Regions from separate parts of the Rhizobium sp. NLR8a genome, predicted to be linked through region 2. Evidence: predicted binding sites of a transcription regulator. Region 2 holds the regulator's gene; each other region holds the start of a gene.
The links. Region 2 encodes LexA, which represses DNA repair genes until DNA is damaged. Its sites were predicted from a motif close to TGTTCNNNNTGTGTTCNG; they were not measured.
Positions count from the first base shown of each region.

Region 1: HJC04_RS16965 (PA0069 family radical SAM protein) is a predicted target of LexA. The motif match lies at 5,428-5,445, and genes of this name have one in related genera.
Region 3: HJC04_RS11530 (helicase-related protein) is a predicted target of LexA. The motif match lies at 2,543-2,560, and genes of this name have one in related genera.

Region 1 is NZ_JABDWI010000008.1:165,557-173,124, forward strand. It holds gene HJC04_RS16935 (polyprenyl synthetase family protein) at 1-620, shown strand, start outside; gene HJC04_RS16940 (tetratricopeptide repeat protein) at 748-2,580, shown strand; gene HJC04_RS16945 (4-(cytidine 5'-diphospho)-2-C-methyl-D-erythritol kinase) at 2,593-3,477, shown strand; gene moaB (molybdenum cofactor biosynthesis protein B) at 3,477-4,028, shown strand; gene HJC04_RS16955 (hypothetical protein) at 4,109-4,444, opposite strand; gene HJC04_RS16960 (glycosyltransferase family A protein) at 4,856-5,374, opposite strand; gene HJC04_RS16965 (PA0069 family radical SAM protein) at 5,515-6,672, shown strand; gene HJC04_RS16970 (ribonuclease HII) at 6,839-7,528, shown strand.
Region 2 is NZ_JABDWI010000007.1:206,692-214,259, reverse strand. It holds gene pdhA (pyruvate dehydrogenase (acetyl-transferring) E1 component subunit alpha) at 1-37, opposite strand, end outside; gene HJC04_RS15355 (septum formation initiator family protein) at 183-503, opposite strand; gene eno (phosphopyruvate hydratase) at 639-1,913, opposite strand; gene kdsA (3-deoxy-8-phosphooctulonate synthase) at 2,055-2,900, opposite strand; gene HJC04_RS15340 (VOC family protein) at 2,897-3,793, opposite strand; gene lexA (transcriptional repressor LexA) at 3,989-4,708, shown strand; gene HJC04_RS15330 (ComEC/Rec2 family competence protein) at 4,689-7,121, opposite strand; gene gltA (citrate synthase) at 7,411-7,568, shown strand, end outside.
Region 3 is NZ_JABDWI010000005.1:211,311-218,878, forward strand. It holds gene HJC04_RS11510 (acetyl-CoA C-acetyltransferase) at 1-306, shown strand, start outside; gene HJC04_RS11515 (beta-ketoacyl-ACP reductase) at 376-1,101, shown strand; gene HJC04_RS11520 (YMGG-like glycine zipper-containing protein) at 1,483-1,743, opposite strand; gene HJC04_RS11525 (DUF3309 family protein) at 1,771-1,926, opposite strand; gene HJC04_RS11530 (helicase-related protein) at 2,723-5,902, shown strand; gene HJC04_RS11535 (RNA-binding S4 domain-containing protein) at 5,905-6,309, shown strand; gene fdxA (ferredoxin FdxA) at 6,500-6,838, shown strand; gene HJC04_RS11545 (CarD family transcriptional regulator) at 7,232-7,568, shown strand, end outside.

The DNA of each region.
Region 1 (7,568 bases), on a different contig from region 2:
CCTTCCGCATGATGGTCGATGTCGGCTCGCTCGATGCGCTCGACGTCTTGTCTTCCGCTGCTTGCGTGATCGCCGAAGGCGAAGTGCTGCAGCTTTCCGTCGCCAAGAACATGGAGACGACGGAAGACGACTACCTCTCCGTCATCCGCGCCAAGACGGCGGCTCTCTTTGCGGCTGCCGCCGAAGTCGGGCCGATCGTCGCCGATGCCGGCCGTTCCGGCCGCAATGCGCTGAAATCCTACGGCATGAATCTCGGCCTCGCCTTTCAGCTCGTCGACGACGCGCTCGACTATGGCGGCAAGGCCGCCGATCTCGGCAAGAATGTCGGCGACGATTTCCGCGAAGGCAAGATCACGCTGCCCGTCATCCTGGCCTATCGCCGCGGCACCACGGAGGAGCGCGCCTTCTGGCGCGATGCGATCGAGGCCGGCAACAGCAGCGACGCCAACCTGGAAAAAGCGCTGGGGCTGATCACCAAATACGGCACGCTGAGCGACACGATCAATCGGGCGGTCCATTACGGCACGATCGCGCGGGACGCGCTGGCGCCGCTTCCCGATACGGTATGGAAATCCGCCCTGATGGAAGTGATCGACTTCTGCATCGAGCGCGTCAATTGATCGAACGCCGCGATCGAGGCTGATTTTCTTGCAGCGCCGCTCCAAAAAAGCCATCCTGTTATGAATCAGTGATGACGACTGATTTGCGACCGGCAGCGGCCGGACGCTCTCGAAGAAAGGTTTCCTAATGCGGCAGAGAATTGCCATCCGTCTTCTTACGAGCGCAGCCCTGGCGGCTGTCCTTTCGCTCGGCGGCGTTGCCGGCGCGAGTGCCGAAGATGCGGCCAAGGCGGGCGATGCCGGTAAGGCCGAGAGCTTCTTCGATGCCGATAGCGTCACCACTTTCTCCGGCGCCTTCCTCGCCGCGCGCACGGCCGATGTCGATCACGATTACGAAACGGCGATCGCGCTCTACAAGAAGGCGCTGCAGATCGAGCCCGGCAATCCCGAGATTCGCCAGCGGCTGATGATCTCGCTGCTGCTCAACGGCGACATCAAGGAAGGCGTCAAATACGCCAATGATCTGAAGAGCGATCCCTCGGTCGAGCGCATCACCACGATCGTGCGCGGCATGGATGCCGTACGCCGCGACGACTACAAGACCGCCGAGTCGATCCTGAAATATAAGGGGCCCAACGATCTCGACCGGATGATGAATGACCTGCTGCTCGCCTGGGCCCGGGTCGGCGCCGGCCGCGGCAAGGAAGCGCTCGCCATGGTCGAGAAGATGAAGGGGCCGGACTGGTTCCGCATCTTCCAGAATTACAATGCCGGTGCGATCGCCGTCGTCACCGGCGACGTGAAATCGGCCCGCCAGCATCTGAACGACGCCGTGCTCGACAAGGAAGGCGGGGCAACGGCGCCCGACACGTTCATGCGTGCGGTGATGGCGCTTGCCCGCCTGGAGGCGGCGCAGGGGAACAAGCAGAAGGCGCTCGATGCCGTGTCCGTCGGCGATAACCTGCTGCCGAATTATGCGCCGCTGAATGCGCTGCGCGACAGTATCGAGAAGGGCGAGAAGCAGGAGCAGCAGGTCAAGACCGCCGAAGAAGGCGCCGCCGGCGTGCTCTTCTCCGTCGGCGGCGCGCTGAACCGCGACGGCGCCGAGGATATCGTCTCGCTCTACCTGCAGACCGCCAACGCGCTCGATCCCAACAGCGCCGATACGCTGGTGCTGCTCGGCGGCATCGCCGAAAAGCAGAACCAGATGGACCGCGCCATCTCCCTCTACAAGAAGGTGCCGGAGAATTCACCGATGCGGCGCATTTCCGAGCTGCAGCTCGGCCTCGCCCTTGCCCAGGGCGGCAAGGTCGACGAGGCACGCAAGCACCTGCAGGCGCTGATCGCCTCCGACCCGAAGGACATCCGCAGCTACCTCGCCTATGGCAGCGTGCTCTCCGACGCCAAGGATTACGAGGCGATGGCCGCCAATTACGACAAGGCGGTCGAAGCGATCGGCCCAATTCCCGGCCGCGCCAACTGGAGCGTCTTCTTCCAGCGCGGCATCGCCTATGAGCGGCTGAAGAAGTGGGACCAGGCCGAACCGAACTTCCGCAAAGCTCTGGAGCTCAACCCCGACCAGCCGCAGGTGCTGAACTATCTCGGCTATTCCTGGATCGACATGAACCGGAACCTCGACGAAGGCCTCGCCATGATCAAGAAGGCCGTCGATCTTCGCCCTGACGACGGTTACATCATCGATTCGCTCGGCTGGGCGTACTTCCGTCTCAACCGCTTCGACGACGCCGTCGACGAGCTGGAGCGGGCGGCACAGATCAAGGCCGGCGACGCGACGATCAACGACCATCTCGGCGATGCCTACTGGCGCGTCGGGCGCAAGCTCGAAGCCGTCTACCAGTGGAACCGGGCGCTCGCCTCCGAGCCTGAAGCGGCCGAAATTCCGAAGATCAAGGAAAAGGTCGCAAACGGCCTGCCCGCTAACGACGATGCCAAGGCGGCCGACAAGAAGCAGCCGGATCCGGCGCCGGTCACGCCGCCGCCGGTCGACAAGAAGTCCTGACGGGCGCCACCGATGCCTGAGCAGGGCTTGGCCAATGCTTTCGGCGTCACCGAAGAGGCGCGCGCGAAGATCAATCTCGCCCTGCATGTAACGGGCCAGCGGCCGGACGGCTATCACCTGCTCGATATGCTGGTGACCTTCGCAGATTGCGGCGACCGGCTGGGCTTCCTGCCGGCGCAGGCTGACGCCTTCACCCTATCGGGCCGTTTCGGCGAGACGCTTGCCGACGACGGCGGCACCAACCTGGTGATCAGAGCGCGCGACCTCCTGCGCGACGTCGTGGGCACCCTTGCGTTCCCCGTTCATATCCACCTCCAGAAGAACCTGCCCGTCGCCTCGGGCATCGGCGGCGGCTCGGCCGACGCGGCGGCGACACTGCGGGGGCTGATGCGCCTCTGGGGCACTGGATTGCCGATAGAGACGCTGGCTGCGCTGGCGCTGAAGCTTGGCGCCGACGTGCCCATGTGCCTCGAGAGCCGGCCGCTGATTGCCCGCGGCATCGGCGAGGAGATCGAAGCCGTGCCCGATCTGCCGGCCTTCGCCATGGTGCTTGCCAACCCATTGAAGGGGGTTTCGACGCCGGAGGTTTTCCGCCGACTCAAGGCAAAGAACAATTCACCCCTGACGCTCGCACAGACCGCAGGCTGGCTTACGGCGATCGGCGCGGCTCGCAACGACCTGGAGCCACCGGCGCGCGAGGCCGTGCCCGAAATCGCGGCGATCTTGGCGATGCTGTGGACCGAGGGCGCTCTTCTTGCCCGTATGTCCGGCTCCGGCGCTACCTGCTTCGGGATCTTTGCCGACATGGCCGCGGCGCGAGATGCGGCGGCGGCTCTTCACGAGGCGCGGCCCGACTGGTATTTCCAGGCGACGGAAACGGTTTCGGGAGGCATGTGATGGCAGGTTTGGACGAAAAACGGCCCTTCATCGCCGTCGGCATTGCGGTTCTCACCGTCTCGGATACGCGCACGCCGGAGACGGACAAGTCCGGCGATACGCTGGCGGCGCGGATTGCCGAGGCGGGCCACAGGCTGGTCGAGCGGGCGATCGTGCCCGACGACCGGGAGGAAATCGCCACCCAGGTCAAAGCCTGGACCGAGCGGGAGGAGATCGATGTCGTCATCACCTCGGGCGGCACCGGTTTTACTGGCCGAGACGTGACGCCCGAGGCGGTGGAGCCGCTGTTCGAAAAGCGCATGGACGGCTTTTCCGCCGTCTTCCACCGTATTTCCTACGATAAGATCGGCACGGCGACGATCCAGTCGCGCGCCACCGCGGGTGTTGCCAACTCCACCTTCATCTTCGCCCTGCCCGGCTCGCCCGGCGCCTGCCGGGACGCCTGGGACGGCATACTGAAAGCACAGCTCGACTATCGCAGCATGCCGTGCAATTTCGTCGAGATCATGCCGCGCCTGGACGAGCATCTGAAACGCGGCGCGCAGAAATAGACTGGAGCTGCCGTTCCAGCGCCGCGGTCGCGCCGTCGAAAATCCGATTCAGACTTTCGGCGCCGACGCGCTGGCATTTGTCATGTGGCAATGCCCGGCAGAGCCGGCATCGAATCCCAGCCATCACCCGACAGCAAGATGCAGCTTATGCCGTGGATATCCGTGACCACGAGCGTCCAGGTGCCGCTTTTGGCGGCATAGACCTCAAGAACGGCGTTCTGATTGACCAGCCCGACGGCGGTGAGCTTCTCACCGAAATTCTGGTCGAGGAAACTGACGACGTCGGATCGACCTGCGCAACTGAGCATCGTCTGCGATGCTGCCGAATGCGGATGCGCGATCGCCAATGTCGGCAATATGACGGCCAGCAGGCCGCAGATCATACTGCGTACGCCGTGGATACTACCGCCTGGCATGACGCACCTCCTTTCGCCGGGAACCCGGCAGAAGAGGAGTTTTTCGCCGACCTGTTCTGCCGTTCACCGGCATTCCACGGCACCCGTTGCGAAGCGCGGCGCTTCGGCGGCGCCATGGACGAATTATAGCGCGAAATCCGATTGGGCGCCATCTTTGCGCGATGATGGGAAGCAATCACCAAAGCGCGCTTGCGGCGAGACCAGCCCCTCATCCGGCTGCCGCCACCGACCGGGGTCGAGCCACTGGTCTCGACGTCCTTCGGACCCCCGTAAACGGAGCGAAGGAACCATGCCGCAACCTCGCCATCACCACCAACCTCTCGCCGGGCACGTCCCCTCTCCCCGTTTTCAAGGGGCAGGGTTAGGGTGAGGGGCACTTTTTCGGACAGCGTCGATGCAGGGATGGGCATTCTACCGCGCGGCACGCGCCACCCAGGAAGGAATCAATTCACTTGCGAGCTTGCGCGGCTTCTGGCCCTTGGCGAAGTCGGCAACAGGCATCCCGCTTCTGGCGGTGGCGAGCGCCTGGTTCTTCGGCATCAACAGCCCAAGCTCCAGCGGCGGCCGGGCGCGGGCGACGCGCTGGAAGAAGGGGCGTCGATAGCCGCGCGACGCAGTAAAGCACGCCGGCGTCTTGTTCAGCGCCACATACTCGGCGATCTCATCGATCCAGCCGGCCTGCGGCCTGGCGCCCGGCTCGACGAAGAGCAGCCATTCGCCTCGGGCCGAGCGAACGATATCCTTGATATCCCATTGTGAATGGAAACGGCAGCCGGCGGCGTCGGCGACCCGCGAGGTGCCGTCGCGCGAGCCGTGATCGAGCACGATCACATCGCTGACGAGCCCTTCCACCGCGCCTGCCACCAATACCGATAAGGTCTGCGCCAGTTCGGATTCCTGATCCTGGCATTCGAGAACAACCGTCAACATCGATTATTCATAATGCGCCGCACAATTTTTTGCCAGCATCCTTTTCCTGATTTTGTTCTTGCATTGTTCTCGTTTTGCCGATAGGAATTTAATCATCACAAACGGGCGGAGGCAACGGCTTTTCGCTGCGGGAGAATCCGATGAGAGAGCAGTCCCTGGCAGGGCAGGCCGCATTCGCGCCTGCCAATACGGCAGATATTGCCGATGCGATGATCGTGTCGTCCGGTCTCAGGGTCGAGGGCGACCGGCGGCGCGGGCGCGGAGCGGGACTGAACCCGACAGGGCGGTTCGAAGCGCTGCAGCGGGAGACGTTCGACGACGGCTGGCAGACGCTGGAAGAGCTGCCGCCGTTCAGGACCGAGGTGCAGATCGAAAAGCCGCGCACCGCGATTACCCGCAACGAATCTCCGGATCTTTCGTTCGACCGCTCGATTAATCCCTATCGCGGCTGCGAGCATGGCTGCATCTATTGTTTCGCCCGGCCGACGCACGCCTATATGGGGCTTTCGGCGGGGCTCGATTTTGAGACGAAGCTCTTCGCCAAGCCCGATGCGGCCAAGCTGCTAGAGCGGGAACTCGCCAAGCCGGGCTACAAGGTGCGGGTGATCGCGATCGGCACCAATACCGACCCCTATCAGCCGATCGAGAAGGAATGGCGCATCATGCGCGGCATCCTCGAGGTGCTGAACAAGGCGAACCATCCGGTGTCGATCGTCACCAAGTCGGCGATGATCCTGCGCGATCTCGACATTCTTCAGGAGATGGCCGGCAAGAACCTGGTGCGCGTCGGCATCTCGGTCACCACGCTCGACCGCAAGCTTGCCCGGGCGATGGAGCCGCGCGCCGCCACGCCGCCGCGACGGCTGGAGACCATTCATGCGCTCTCGGAGGCAGGCATCCAGACTGCCGTCATGGCCGCCCCGCTGATCCCGGCGCTGAACGATCACGAGCTCGAGCGCATTCTCGAATCGGCGAAGGCTGCCGGCGCCGCCGAGGCGAGTTATGTGATCCTCAGACTGCCGCTCGAAGTCAGCCCGCTCTTTCGCGACTGGCTGTTGCAGCACTATCCCGATCGTTACCGGCACGTGATGTCGCTGGTGCGCTCGATGCGCGGCGGCAAGGATTACGACGCCGAATTCGGCAAGCGCATGAAGGGTGCCGGCCCCTATGCCTGGCAGATCGCCCGGCGTTTCGAAATGGCGGCGAAACGCTTCGAGCTGACGCGGCGCAGCGTGCCGCTGCGCGACGATCTGTTCGTGCCACCGGATGGCAGCGGCGTGCAGTTGTCGCTGCTCTGATTTTTTAAGCTTGCGCATCGGCTGCTCAGAAAAACTGCCCTGTTTCGAGCCCCGAGCGCAATTCCTGCGGATGGCCTTGACCGCCACCATCCGCCGGACCGTCCCCGGCCGCCGCCCTGATCCGGGGACTTGCGGGAAATCGGGTTGGCGTGCGAGGTTCAGCCGCATGAAACGTCGCACGCCACCCGATTCTCCCCTGCTTTTCGACACGGTCCCTCTCGTGCCGGATTTCAAGCTCGAGCTCAAAGCCCGCAAGGCCGGTCACTGGCCGGTCGCCGGCGCCGACGAGGCAGGCCGCGGGCCGCTGGCGGGGCCTGTGGTGGCCGCTGCGGTCATTCTCGATCCGAAGCGCATCCCTGAGGGCCTCAACGATTCCAAGCAGCTCTCGGCGCAGCGGCGCGAGGAACTCTTCGTGCAGATCCTGGCGACCGCGACGGTTTCCATCGCCTCCTCCAGCTCGACCCGCATCGACGAGACGGACATTCGCAAGGCGAGCCTGGACGCGATGCGTCGCGCCATCTGCAGCCTCGCCATTCCCGCAAGCTACGTGCTGACAGATGGGCTTGACGTGCCGCCTGGCCTCGATTGCCCCGGACAGGCGGTGGTCAAGGGCGATGCCCGCTCGGTCTCGATCGCCGCCGCCTCGATCGTCGCCAAGGTGACGCGCGACCGGATGATGGCGAGGGCGCATAACGTGTTTCCCGATTACGGTTTTGCCGCGCATGCCGGCTACGGAACGGCGCAGCACCGCGCCGGCATCGAGAAGCACGGCCCCTGCTCACTGCACCGGATGAGTTTTCGGCCGCTGCGCAACGGCGAGGACGGTCCTGAGATGGACGAGTTGATTTCCGAATAGGCTGCAAAAGAAAGGGCCGGCAATTGCCGATCAGGGACGC
Region 2 (7,568 bases):
TGCGGCTGGAAACGGTCGCGGTCTTTCGCGGCGCCATTCAACCCTCCCTATGGGTTTGTCGTTTCTCGGTGGCGCGTACCATAGGGAAGAAATATGACCACAGCAATGCCATAATTGCATGGCTCGTATTCGTCGCTAAATCATTGAAAACAAATCGGGAATTCCAATTAACCCGATTTCGGTTAATTGGAATAATGGTTGAAAATGACGATCTCGTCCGCGCGCGACATATTCAGCTGATATCGCGCCTTTTCGTCCAACATATCCTTGTCGAGCGAGCCATCACTCAGCAGCGCGACCTGGCTTTCCAGATGTTCGCGCTTCGCCTTAAGGACGGCAAGCTCCCTTTCGCGCGCGACGCGCTGACGCTCGAACGTCTCCGTCGCCCGCAGGCCATAATCGCCATGGATGCAATGATAACCGAAATAGGAAAGGAAGGCGACCGTCATGGCCGGAATGACGAAGCGGCCGAGCTTTCTCTTCTTATGATGCTTTGTCCACATACACGCATGCTCTTGAACGCATTACCAATTCGCTCAGCATAACGCGCAGAGATTAACCGTTCATTGACCGTAGAAAGCGCGCACGAAAAAACCCGCGCCGGGTGGCGCGGGTCGAGCCGTTGAAAATCGGAACGATCAGCCTTTGATGATCGAGCGGCCGGCATACTGGGCCTGGGGGCCGAGGCCTTCCTCGATGCGGATCAGCTGATTGTACTTGGCGAGACGGTCGGAACGCGACAGCGAACCGGTCTTGATCTGGCCGCAGTTGGTGGCAACGGCAAGATCGGCGATGGTCGAATCTTCGGTTTCGCCGGAGCGGTGCGACATGACCGCGGTATAGGCCGCCTTATGCGCCGTGTTGACGGCGTCGAGGGTTTCCGTCAGCGAGCCGATCTGGTTGACCTTGACGAGGATCGAGTTGGCGACGCCCATGCGGATGCCGTCGCGAAGGCGGGCGGAGTTGGTGACGAAGAGATCGTCGCCGACGAGCTGGGTCTTCTTGCCGATCAGATCGGTCAGCGCCTTCCAGCCGTCCCAGTCGTCCTCGGCCATGCCGTCCTCGATCGAGATGATCGGGTATTTGCCGGCGAGCTCGGCGAGATATTCGGCCATGGCGCCCGATTCGAGCGTACGGCCTTCCCCTTCGAGAACATACTTGCCGTCCTTGAAGAATTCCGTCGAGGCGCAGTCGAGGCCGAGGCACATGTCGTCGCCCGGCTTGTAGCCGGCTTTCTCGATCGACTTCATGATGAAATCCAGGGCTTCGGGCGCGCTCTTCAGGCCGGGGGCGAAGCCGCCTTCGTCACCGACATTGGTGTTGTGGCCCTGCGCGGCAAGCTCCTTTCGAAGCGTATGGAAGACTTCCGACCCCATACGCACGGCGTCGGCGATCGAATCGGCGCCGACCGGCAGGATCATGAATTCCTGGAAGTCGATCGGATTGTCGGCATGGGCGCCGCCGTTGATGATGTTCATCATCGGCACCGGCAGGAGGCTGGCGGAAGCGCCGCCGACGTAGCGGTAAAGCGGCAGGCCGGATGCCTGGGCGGCAGCCTTGGCGACGGCGAGCGAGACGCCGAGGATGGCGTTGGCGCCGAGGCGCGACTTGTTCGGCGTGCCGTCGAGCTCGATCATGATGTTGTCGATCTGAATCTGGTTTTCGGCGTCGATGCCGCCGATCGCGTCGAAGATCTCGGTGTTGGCGGCCTCGACCGCCTTTTCGACGCCCTTGCCGAGATAGCGCTTGCCGCCGTCGCGCAGCTCGACCGCCTCATGCGCGCCCGTCGAGGCGCCCGAGGGAACGGCCGCGCGGCCCATGCTGCCGTCTTCGAGATAGACGTCGACTTCGACGGTGGGGTTGCCACGGCTATCGAGGATCTCGCGGGCGATGATATCGGTGATTGCAGTCATGGGTTCTTCCTGCTCGGTGGGTGATAAGTCGTTCGAAGCCTGTCATAATCGAAGGCGTGCAAATTACAATGCCGCAATTTCCGGCCTCCGAACCAGCATTCCGTCGTGGCCTAAACCACGAACATGTCAGCTTGTTGAACGTCAGGACTTGGCGATCGCATCGAAGGCAAGCAGCTTCTCGAGCAGTCGCGGCATGTCCTTGAGATAAACCATATTCGGGCCATCGGACGGCGCGTTGTCGGGGTCCTGATGGGTTTCGAGGAAGACGCCGGCAATTCCCGTCGCCACTGCCGCGCGCGCCAGCGTTTCCACGAACTCGCGCTGGCCGCCGGAGGAATCGCCCTGCCCGCCCGGCTGAGCGACGGAATGCGTCGCGTCGAAGATGACGGGAGCGCCCATCGCCGCCATAATCGGCAGCGAGCGCATGTCGGAGACCAGCGTATTGTAGCCGAAGGAAGCGCCACGCTCGCACAAGAGCACATTCGGATTGCCGCTGGCGTTGAGCTTCTTCAGGACGTTCTTCATGTCCCAGGGGGCGAGGAACTGGCCCTTCTTGACATTGACGGCACGGCCGGTCCTTGCGGCGGCGATCAGTAGGTCGGTCTGACGGCAGAGGAAGGCCGGGATCTGCAGGACATCGACCACCTTGGCCACCTCGGCGCATTGCTCGGCCGTATGGACGTCGGTTATGACCGGAAAGCCGAATTCCTTCTTGAGGTCGGCAAAGACCTCCATGCCCTTTTCCAGGCCGATGCCGCGCTCGGCCGAGAGCGAGGTGCGGTTGGCCTTGTCGAAGGAGCTTTTGTAGACAAGACCCATGCCAAGCTTTGCGCAAAGCTCCTTCAGCGTGCCGGCGACCATGAAGGCGTGGTCCCGGTTCTCCATCTGACAGGGGCCGGCAATCAGCGACAGGCGGGCGGTATTGGAAAAGGTGACCTGACCTTCGCCTTCGCCGATCCTGACTTCGGAATTCGTGTCGGTGCTCATCGTGTTTCCTCGAAGGCGAAGAGCGCACCCTGCCCGGGCGTAGACTTCACCAGAATGCGATTGTTCTTGCGCGTGAATGTGATCCCGTTAGCACCCAAATGCGCTTCTGTCACGGCAAGATCGGCGACGGTGAAGAGGATTACCCGGCCGCGCAGACCACGATCGGCGGATGAGACGGCAAGCTCGAAATAGGCCTCCAGCCCTTCGGGCGTCATCAGGCTGATCTTCGCATTTGATGCCGCGATATTCACGCCGAAACCGGTTTTCTCCGCCGCCGCCTGCCCTATCGCAAGCCCGACGAAGGCGGCGAATGCCGCCGGGTCCGGCGCACAAAGCGCGATCTCGGCAATGCCGATCACGCCATTGGCATGCGTCTCCAGCGCGGCGCGATCTGTCGGGAAGGAATTGATGCGCTGGCAGGTAAAGAGAAAGAAATCGGGTGCGCGCAGATCAGCTGCAAAGGCCAGCTTGAAGCTGCCGACGGTCTCCGAACCATCCGGCATCCGCATCGGCCGGCTGAATTGCAACATCTCGCCGGCGCTCGCGCCGTTGCTGACGAAGCGCTTATGATCGAGGCCGGCATCCTCGCTGAGGAAGGCCAGCGCAGACAATCCCTCCTCGCCGCAGCGGAAGCGGAAGGCGCGATTGCGGGCGATGAAGACATTGCCGTGGCGGGCCGCTGCCTCGCTCTCCTCGACGCTCGCCACGCCAAGCGGCTCCAGATAGGTCTTGTCGGCGAAAAAGACGCAGGCATTCTCCGTTCCGAAGGGATGGCGCCCATCGGCGGCGACGGTGAAACCGAGCTTGCCGAGCCTCTCACGCGCCAGATCGATATTGACCACCGGCAGCACGACGTGATCCAGCGGATGCGACTTGGCGGAATGCGCGTTCATGATATCCTCCTGAAAGGGGCAAAGATGTGCGACAGCCCCTCCCCGAATGCAAGCGATGTGCGCCAATCCCGTCGAATGAAATTAAAAATCTCGACGAGTTGGCCCGAAGTTTTACGGAAATTTAGCTACTTGCGGAACACATATGGAACATATAGTGTCTGTTCTGGATTTGTTTCAATCAGGGGTCTGACGTCGATGCTCACGCGCAAACAACAGGAGCTTCTCCTTTTCATTCATGAGCGCATGAAGGAATCCGGCGTCCCTCCCTCCTTCGACGAAATGAAGGATGCCCTGGATCTCGCCTCGAAATCCGGCATTCACCGCCTGATCACGGCGCTCGAGGAGCGCGGCTTCATTCGCCGCCTACCGAATCGCGCCCGGGCGCTTGAAGTGATCAAGCTTCCGGAGGCCTATAACCCCAGCCTGCAACAGCGCCGCGGTTTTTCGCCGAGCGTCATCGAGGGCAGCCTCGGCAAACCCCAGCCGGTCGCCGCCCCCGCTGCCGCAAAGCCGGTCGCCGACAACGGCAACTCTGTCTCCGTGCCGGTCATGGGAAGAATCGCCGCCGGCGTTCCGATCTCGGCGATCCAGAACAACACGCATGACATCGTCATTCCCGCGGACATGCTTGGCTCCGGTGAGCACTACGCGCTGGAGGTCAAGGGCGATTCGATGATCGACGCCGGCATCTTCGACGGCGACACCGTGATCATCCGCAACGGCAGCACCGCAAGTCCCGGCGACATCGTCGTTGCCCTCGTCGACGACGAGGAAGCAACGCTGAAACGCTTCCGCCGGAAGGGCGCCTCGATCGCGTTGGAAGCCGCCAACCCGGCTTACGAGACCCGGATTTTCGGGCCGGACCGCGTCAAGGTGCAGGGCAAGCTCGTCGGCCTCATTCGCCGTTATCACTGACAGCAGCCGGACCGGATTCGGTAAAACTGTCTTTGCGCCAATCATAGGCGCGATGGCGCATCCATGGCCGCGATAGCGCCTCGAATGCGGTTGCGACCTGCAGGCCGGCATCGGCGAAGCGCAATTCGACGGAACCGGTCCTGCGGAGCGTCTCGCCGGTGAAGAGCGTCCCGCCTGAACGGCAGCTGTTGAAACGCAGGCGGACCGAGGTCACGACGATATCGGCCGTATCGCAGGCCGGGCCGAGATAGGCGGCATTGTCGATGACGGTGACGATATGGCCATTGCCGAGTCGTGATGTGCACCACGCCTTCTTGACGCAGGAAAACCGGTTTGCTTCACCGCCTGCTGCGGCTGCCCGCATCGCTGCGCTCGCTTCGTTCTGCTGATCGCGGGAAAGCCTGACTCGGCGGTCTTCTCCTTCCGGCGGGATAGCCGGACCATCCAGCATCTTCGGTGGAACATGTGTCGGCAGGACCAGCGCTCGCTGCCACTGGTCGAAGATGAAATCCGGCGGGTTTTCACGGTTGGACGCGATTGCCTCAGCCGCAACGACCGCAACCAGACCACCATCCTCCGAAATCACCAGATCCGGCGGGCGGGGAGCCGGCAGCAGCAGTACGGTGAGTGTCGAGACGGCGATGATGGATGTGCCGACATGGCGCAGCCGGGTGCGCAGCAGCGTCAGCAGCAGAAAGCCTGCCACCGCCACTGCGAAATACCAGGCGGGCAAGCGGCCGATGCCGATATCGCCGCCCCAGCCGGACACCGTCTTGGCAACCGCAATCACCAGATCGAGGCCGAATCCGACCACCGTCCAGAGCGGAGCATCCAGCCCGAAGGGCATGAGCAGCATCGCCAGCAGCCCGGCCGGCATGACGATGAAGGAGATGATCGGCATCGTCGCAAGGTTTGCCGGCAGGCCGTAAGCCGTCAGGCGATGAAAATGCTCGATCGAAAACAGGGCGGTGGAAAAACCGCCGATCAGCGAGGTCAGGAAGACGCCGCCGAAGAAACCGGCGACGACAACCACCGGCCTGATGATCGGCAATTTCAGGAAAGCGTTTTCACGGACACGCCTGTCCTTCCACAGCTGATAGCCCGATACCAAAGCCAATGTCGCGGCAAAGGACATCTGAAAGCTCGGTCCCAATACTTCCGAAGGTGAAATGGCGATGATGATGAGCGCAGAGAGAACGACATTGCGCAGGCTGATCGACGGCCGATCGAAGAAGACGGCAATCAGCATGATGGTCATCATGATAAAAGCGCGCTCGGCCGAAACCCCGAAACCGGAGATCAGGTAATAGGCGGTGACGGCCATGAGCGCACCGGCGGCGGCGATCTTCTTTGTCGGATAGGCTTGGGCGACGCCGGGAAAGAGGCAGAGCAGCATGCGGAAGCCGACGAAGAAGATGCCGGCCGACAGCGCCATGTTGAGGCCCGAGATCGCGACGATATGGGCAAGGCCGGACTGGCGCAGCGCCTCCGTCGTCGTCTTCGAGATGGCGCGCCGTTCATCCGTCACCAGAGCAGCGGCAAAAGCGCCGGTATCGCCGGGCAGGATCGATCTTATGCGGTCGCCGATGCTGCTGCGCAGCCGGTAGAGCCATTCGAGCAGAGCGTCCGACGTCGAGCTGGCCGCCTGCGGGCCTGCCTCCAAGTCGAGTTTCTCCGGCGCACCATAGAAGAAACCGTTGGCACCGATGCCGTCGAAATAGGCACCGAAGGAGAAATCGTTGAGCGCGGGAAGTGCGGGGCCCGCCGGCGGTGTCAGCCGTGCCTTGCCGGTGATGATGTCGCCGATTTCGAAAGGCGCATCGGCGCCCCGGACGATCGCGGTGATGCGTCTCGGCGGCCGTTTCAGCTCCGGAGCCTCGGTGCCTGTGACGGCAAGAATGTAGCGCCAGCGCCCGCGGCCGTCCCCTTCCCGCCGTTCGACACGGCCGGTCACCGTCGTCGTCACGGATGAATCGAGGATCACCGTCGAAGCCCGCCAGCTCTCAAACTGAGCCGAGAGCATGCCGCCGGCGAAAAGTGCCAGCGCCATCAAACTTGCGCGCAAGGCCGGCCGGCTGGGACCGGTGAGGAAAACCGCGGCCGCCGACACCAGCAAGCAGAGCAGCGATGGAACGAGGGGCAAATCCGATGCCGCAAGAAACCAGAAGGCCGAGCCGGCTCCGAGGAAGACCGGCGAGAACAGCAGCATTCGGCCATAATCGGCCTCTTCGCCCAGCATGTAGGCTCCGGCAGGCAGCGATTGCCGGGCGGCGGCCAGCAGCCGATGACGCAACGGGGTCTGCGACTGCGTCCTTACCGATTGAGTCACCACCGCAGGCGCAGGAAAATTCGGCGGATCGGCAAGGCCGGCGCCCACTTGCGGCCGCAATTCGGCTGTCGTCTGTTCCTGCATGCGCCGCCCAAAATGCCCCGCGAAGTCGCCAGAATGCAACCTTCACGCAAATCCGGCAAGAATAATCGGTTGAAATACGAAGGAAAACCCAAAGGAGCAAAAGGCAAGTCGAATCATCGGCTTCCGTTATGCGTGCGGCTCATCGCTGCGGTGCCTAAAAGGTGATGCCGCAATGCACAAAATGCCATCACGGTAACTTGGCATTAGCGTCACGATCATATAGCTATCGGAAAGGACGCTTAACCCCTATGGCGCTTTTGTGGCGCCACCGACATTTCGGAGGATCAGCATGACGGATCAAAGCGCTACAATAAAAATCGGTGACAAATCAGTCGACCTCGCCGTTAAAAGCGGCACGATCGGCCCGAGCGTCATCGACATCGGTGCCCTCTACAAAAACACCGCTTCCTTCACTTACGATCCGGGCTTCACCTCGACCGCATCCTG
Region 3 (7,568 bases), on a different contig from region 2:
CCGATCCCCGCGTCGCGCAAGGCGCTCGAAAAGGCCGGCTGGTCTGTGAACGATCTCGATCTTGTGGAGGCCAACGAGGCCTTCGCGGCACAGGCTTGCGCTGTCAGCAAGGATCTCGGCTGGGATCCGTCGATCGTCAACGTCAATGGCGGGGCGATTGCGATCGGCCATCCGATCGGCGCCTCCGGGGCGCGCATTCTCAACACGCTGCTGTTCGAGATGAAGCGCCGCGGCGCGAAGAAGGGCCTCGCCACGCTTTGCATCGGCGGCGGCATGGGCGTCGCCATGTGCTTTGAAGCACTTTAAATAGCATGCAATCCGTCATTGATTGAAATGCCGCCACGAGCGGGCGAAAACACAGAGGGGGAGCGGAACATGAGCAGAGTGGCTCTGGTCACCGGAGGTACACGCGGCATCGGCGCAGCGATATCCATGGCGCTGAAAAATGCCGGCTACAGGGTTGCGGCCACTTACGCCGGCAATGACGAGAAGGCTCATGCCTTCCACGACGTCACCGGCGTTGCGGTATTCAAATGGGATGTTTCAGACTACGCTGCCTGCGGTGAAGGGATCACCAAGGTCGAACGCGAGATCGGGCCGGTCGAGATCCTCGTCAACAATGCCGGCATCACCCGCGACGCAATGTTCCACAAGATGACGCCGCAGCAGTGGCACGAGGTGATCAACACCAACCTGACCGGTCTGTTCAACATGACGCATCAGGTCTGGAGCGGCATGCGCGACCGCGGCTTCGGCCGCATCGTCAATATCTCGTCGATCAACGGCCAGAAGGGCCAGATGGGCCAGGCGAACTATTCGGCGGCCAAGGCCGGCGATCTCGGCTTTACCAAGGCGCTTGCCCAGGAAGGGGCTGCGAAAAACATCACCGTCAATGCCATCTGCCCCGGTTATATCGGAACGGAAATGGTGCTTGCCGTGCCGGAGAAGGTACTGAATGAACGCATCATTCCGCAGATCCCGGTCGGCCGTCTCGGCGAGCCCGAAGAGATTGCCCGCTGCGTTACCTTCCTCGTCTCCGACGATGCTGGTTTCATCACCGGTTCGACGCTGACGGCCAATGGCGGGCAATTCTTCGTTTAAGATAGGACGAACGTGTGTCGATTTGCAAAGGCGCGTTGCAGAACGCGCCTTTGCTTTTGTTCGGGAGGGCAGAAGCGGTTGCCGGTGTTCCGGTCTCGATCAACCCGAATCATGGCCGGCATTCGCTGCCGCGAGCGATCTCCGCTACCAAGACAAGAGATGAGACCGCGGTTGTCAGGAAAGCCGCGGCGACGAGAATGACGACGGTGGAATTGTCGGGCGATGGCGCCTGCCCTGCGCGTACGAGGTAAATATGCGGCTAGCTAATGGGCGTTGGTGGATTTGACTTTCATGACCGATCGTTAACGTCACGTTGACGGACGTGTCGGCAAAGAAAAACGGGCGCAGAAGCGCCCGTTGGGAGTCCGATATGTGATGCGATCAGTAACGGCAACGCGCCTCGTAGCGGCGGCCGTAGCGATCGCGATAGATGCAGTAGCCGCGGCGTTCGACCGACTGGCCGATGAGAGCGCCGGTCAGGCCGCCGGCAACGGCGCCGACTGCGGCACCGCCCCAGCTGTTGGTGACGGCACCGCCGATGACTGCACCGGTGCCGGCGCCGATCGCCGTGCCCTGCTCGGTCGCGGTGCAGGATGCGAGAGCGCCCACGAGCGCGCCGATAAGAACAATCTTCTTCATCATGTCGTAACTCCCCAGGTTAGTCGGGCTTTAGATGCGGCCCATTAGTACAAGGATAATGATAATGACCAGAACTAGCCCCAAACCGCCGGAAGGTCCATAGCCCCAGCCACGGCTATAACCCCAGTTCGGCAGGGCTCCGATCAGGAGCAGAATGAGGATAACGAGAAGTATCGTGCCAAGCATGGTGTTTTTCCTTCATTTCATCTGCAATCTGAATGGACAAGAAACACACATTGGCGATTTTTGTTCCCGGTTGGGCGCGCGAATTAGGATGCGACGCGATTCATGGTTTGTGATCCGTCACCCCTGACAAATGGCCCGTATGGTTAAAAAGACATTGAATACAACATGTTGCGGCGAACAAAGCAGGAAGATCACGATGTCTCCGATTCGTCGGTGATTCGTTCCGTTTTTGATCGGTCCGACGGGCAAGCGGGTCAGGCTTAAGGCTGTGTGAATTTGCTCGCCGGAAGATTAACACCGACGTGACGAGATCTTGCCGCCTGCCCCGCATCTAGCGGGCGGAACATGACGACGCCACCAGATATGGCCGTGAACGAAAGGGGAAAGCAGAGCAGTCGGCGATTCGTCGCCGATTCGTTCCGGATTTGATCGAGACGTTAATTTCGGCGGATTTTTCCCTTGGCAAAAAGCGAATGACAGACCTCCGGCAGGGTCACAAAATGCGAACCGGAGAGAGTCCCGCGATTCAGCATTTAGTAGGAAAAAGTGATTCAAAATCAATACTTAGCCGTGAACAAAAGCTGAATCAGCAGGAGTCAGCGATTCGTCTCTGATTCGTTCTCACGCTGTTCCGAATCGGAAATGCGGACCGTCCGGACGACTCGCAAAAGTCGCAATCCCCGACGCATTTTGAAATCTGCCCTTGCGTTTGCGGCAGTAGCTGTCCATGTGTTCTGTGCCTCCATCGAGATGGCAAAACTTTTCCCGGGGCGCGCCTGCCTCACTTGCATGGACCATGACTCTGACTTCGCAGCCGATGATTCTCAGCGGGCGCGGTGTGACCGCGGTGCTTGGACCAACCAATACCGGCAAGACCCATTATGCCATCGAGCGCATGGTCGCACATGGGACCGGCGTGATTGGCCTGCCACTCAGGCTTTTGGCCCGCGAGGTCTATACGCGGGTGGTGGAGAAGGTCGGCTTGCAGAACGTGGCTCTGGTCACGGGCGAAGAAAAGATTTCGCCGCCCAATGCGCGTTTTTCCGTTTGCACGGTCGAGGCGATGCCGCGGGAGACCAAAGCCGCCTTTGTCGCGATCGACGAGGTCCAGCTCGCCGGCGATCTCGAGCGTGGCCATATCTTCACCGACCGTATCCTGCACCTTCGCGGCCGGGATGAGACGCTGCTTCTGGGCGCGGGGACAATGCGGCCGATCCTGCAGCAGATCCTGCCCGGCGTCACGATCGTCGAGCGGCCACGGCTTTCGCATCTCCTTTACGCCGGGCAGAAGAAGATCACCCGGCTGCCGCAGCGCTCGGCCATCGTCGCCTTTTCCGCCGATGAGGTCTATGCCATCGCCGAGCTCATCCGCCGGCAGCGCGGCGGCGCGGCGGTCGTGCTGGGGGCGCTGAGCCCGCGCACCCGCAATGCGCAGGTCGCGCTCTATCAGGCGGGCGACGTCGAATATCTGGTGGCGACCGATGCGATCGGCATGGGCCTCAACCTCGACGTCGATCACGTCGCCTTCGCCCAGGACCGGAAATTCGACGGCTACCAGTTCCGCAACCTCAATCCGGCCGAGCTCGGCCAGATCGCCGGCCGCGCCGGGCGGCACGTGCGGGACGGCACCTTCGGTGTCACCGGCCAAGTCTCGCCCTTCGACGAGGAAGTGGTGCAGCGCATCGAGGGACATGAATTCGACAACGTCAAGGTTCTGCAGTGGCGCACGACGGAGATGGATTTCTCCTCAATTCAGTCGCTGCGCGCCAGCCTGGAGGCCGGGCCGCGCGTGCCCGGGCTGACGCGGGCGCTGCCGGCGGTCGATCAGCAGGCGCTCGAGCAGCTTTCGCGCTATCCCGAAGTGATCGATCTCGCCGACAGGCCGGCCCGCGTCGAAAAACTCTGGGAGGCTTGCGCGCTGCCCGACTACCGGCGTATCACTCCGGCCCAACATGCCGATCTTATTTCGACCCTCTTTTCCGATCTCGTGCGCTATGGCACGGTGAACGAGCAGTTTCTTGCGGAGCAGGTTCATCGCTCGGATCGAACTGATGGGGAAATTGACACGCTTTCGGCGCGAATCGCGCAGATAAGGACCTGGACCTACGTTTCGAATCGGCCCGGCTGGCTTGCCGATCCGACACATTGGCAGGAAAAGACGCGGGAAATCGAAGATCGATTGTCCGATGCGTTACATGAAAGGTTGACGAAACGCTTTGTTGATCGCAGGACATCTGTGCTCATGAAGCGCCTGAGAGAGAATGCGATGCTGGAAGCTGAAATCAGTGTGAATGGCGATGTCTTCGTTGAAGGACATCATGTAGGGCAGTTGAGCGGATTCCGTTTCACCCCGGTGGGGGGAACGGATGGACCGGATGCCAAGGCGGTTCAGGCTGCGTCGCAGAAGGCGCTCGCGCTCGAGTTCGAGGCCCGTGCGGCCCGGCTGCATGCCGCGGGCAATAGCGATCTGGCGATCGGTTCGGATGGCTTGATCCGTTGGCTCGGCGATCCCGTGGCGCGGCTTTCCGGCAGCGATCACGTCATGCGGCCGCGCGTGATCCTGCTCGCCGACGAGCAGTTGACGGGCAATGCCCGCGATCACGTCGCCGCCCGTATCGAACGTTTCGTCAATCATCACATCAGCACGGTATTGAAACCGCTCGATGATCTGTCGCGCGCCGAGGATCTGCAGGGCCTCGCCAAGGGACTTGCCTTCCAGCTGGTCGAAAATCTCGGCGTGCTCTTCCGCCGCGACGTCACCGAAGAGGTGAAGTCGCTGGATCAGGAGGCTCGCGCCTCCATGCGCCGCTACGGCGTGCGTTTCGGTGCCTATCATATCTTTGTTCCGGCCCTTCTGAAGCCGGCACCTGCCGAACTGATCACGCTGCTCTGGGCGTTGAAGAACGACGGTCTCGACAAGCCGGGCTACGGCGATCTCATCCCCGTGCTTGCCGCCGGCCGCACCTCGGTCGTCACCGATCCGAGCTTCGAGCGGATGTTCTACAAGCTCGCCGGCTTCCGCTTCCTCGGCAAGCGCGCCGTGCGCATCGACATTCTGGAGCGGCTTGCCGATATCATCCGTCCGCTGCTGCAATGGAAGCCCGGTCAGAGCAATCGTCCGGAGGGCGCCTATGACGGTCGCCGTTTCACGACGACGACGGCGATGCTGTCGATTCTCGGGGCGACGCTCGAGGACATGGAAGAGATCCTCAAGGGCCTCGGCTATCGCGCCGATGCCGTGAAGGCGGAAGAGGCGTCGGCCCATCTTGCGGCGCAGGACGCGGCTTCAGCCCCTGCCGCCTCCGCGGAAACATCCGCGGAAGCGGCAGAAAAAGCCGATCACGATGATGCCGACGGAGCGACGGAAGAGGCTGTTTCCGAGCCGACCCAAGCCGAGCCGGCTTCGACGGCGGCCGACGTCCCCGCCACAGAAGCGAACGACAGCAACACTGCGGCCGAAGTGACCGAGGCAACCGCTTCGGCAGAGACTGCCGCCTCCGGGGAAGCTGGCGAGCCGGCGGAACCGAAGCCGGTTCTATTGTGGCGTCTCGGCGGCCGCAATGACAACCATCGCCAAGCACGTGGCGGCCATGGCGAACGCCGGGGCGGCCAGAACCAGGAGCGCGGCGAACGCAATCGCCGTCCGAACGGCGGTGAAGGCGGCGAAGGCAATCGCGGCGGCGACGGGCGCGACAACCGCCACGGCCGCGGCAAGGACGGTGGCGGCCGTGACGGTGGCAGACCGCAGCAAGCAAGGGGCGAGCGCAAGGACCAGCCGCGCGGTGATCGTCAGGACCGTGGCGATCGGAAGGACCGCGGCGAGCGGAACGATCGCAATGACCGTAACGACCGCAACAACAATCGCGGCGCCCAGCCGCTGCGCTTCGAGGCCAAGCCGCCGCGCAAGGAGAAGCCGATCGATCCGGATTCTCCCTTCGCCAAGCTCGCAGCTCTCAAGGAACAGATGAAGAAGTAATCATGGGCGGGGAGACACAGCCGGCAAGCGGTTCGCGCCAGCGCATCGACAAGTGGCTGTTTTTCACGCGCATGGTGAAGTCGCGCTCGCTGGCCCAGAGTCACGTCCAGTCGGGGCACGTGCGCATCAACGGCGAGCGCTGCAGTCACCCGAGCCAGATGGTCAAGCCGGGTGACCGCGTCGAACTGACGCTGGAGCGGCGCGATGTCATTCTCATCGTGCGTCTCGCCGGGGAGCGGCGGGGTCCCTACGAGGAGGCCCGCCTGCTCTACGACGACCAATCCCCGCCGCCGGATGAGACAAAACGTCTCACGCCGTACGAGCAAGCGACCCGGGGGACGGGTACCGGCCGTCCGACCAAAAAGGAAAGACGTGCAATCGACAGGCTGATGTCGGACGAGGATTAGAAAACTCTGTCTGTGGCGGCGGCTTTGCAGATCGTTTACCCTTGAAATCCGGCGCTAAAGCCGATAGGTCACTGACAACCTGCCGGAAGCGTGCTTGCCTGCCAAGCCTGTCCACGCTTCGCCCGGCACGGGGATAGGCGCGACGTTCCAGGTTGCCCGGCCCCATCCGCTTGAAATCCTGGAGTTCTTCATGACCTATGTCGTGACCGACAATTGCATCAAGTGCAAATATACCGATTGCGTGGAAGTCTGCCCTGTCGACTGCTTTTATGAAGGCGAGAATTTTCTCGTCATCCATCCGGACGAATGCATCGATTGCGGCGTCTGCGAACCGGAATGTCCCGCCGAGGCGATCAAGCCGGATACCGAGCCGGGCCTCGACAAGTGGCTGAAGATCAATACCGAATATGCCAGCATCTGGCCGAATATCACGGTCAAGAAGGATCCGTTGCCGGAGGCCAAGGAAATGGACGGCCAGACCGGAAAATTCGAGAAATATTTCTCCGAAAAACCGGGTTCCGGCGATTAAGACGGCTGTCCGATTTCGTCGCCGGATGCGGGCCGTTGAGCGGTGAAACGTTTTTAATCCTGCGTCTGGCATATGGGTGATCTGTGTTGCCCGCATGACTCAGATGAAGCAAATTATTGATTTCCTCATATTTTTGTGATAGGTTTCGCCTACTGTTCCATTTGTGGCATGACGCATGCCCAAAACCATCACGAAAGCAAAACCAATCCGTACGCGGTTTCCGTGACATATCAACGCTTTGAGCGCCGGGTCCCCAGATCGCGCGCAAGAAGCCCTTGCTTTTGCCTGATGGGACCAGAGTGAAGTCACCCGACGGATGCAACCGTCTCAACCGGGCCTGACTGACCCGGCTCCGGCCGCCGCCGGAAGCGTAACAGGGAGTTTTTGAATAGAATGACGACTCAGCAGAAAAAGCCTTCTACAGCACGTCACGGCTTCAAGACCGGTGAATCGATCGTCTACCCCGCTCATGGCGTCGGTACCATCACCGCTATCGAAGAGCAAGAAGTTGCCGGCATGAAGCTCGAACTTTTCGTTATCGATTTCGAAAAGGACAAGATGCGCCTTAAAGTTCCGGTCGCGAAGGCGATGAGCATCGGAATGCGCAAGCTTTCGGAAACGGATTTCGTCGATCGTGCGTTGAAGGTTGTGCAGGGCAAGGCGCGCGTCAAGCGCACCATGTGGTCCCGCCGCGCCCAGGAATATGATGCCAAGATCAATTCCGGTGATC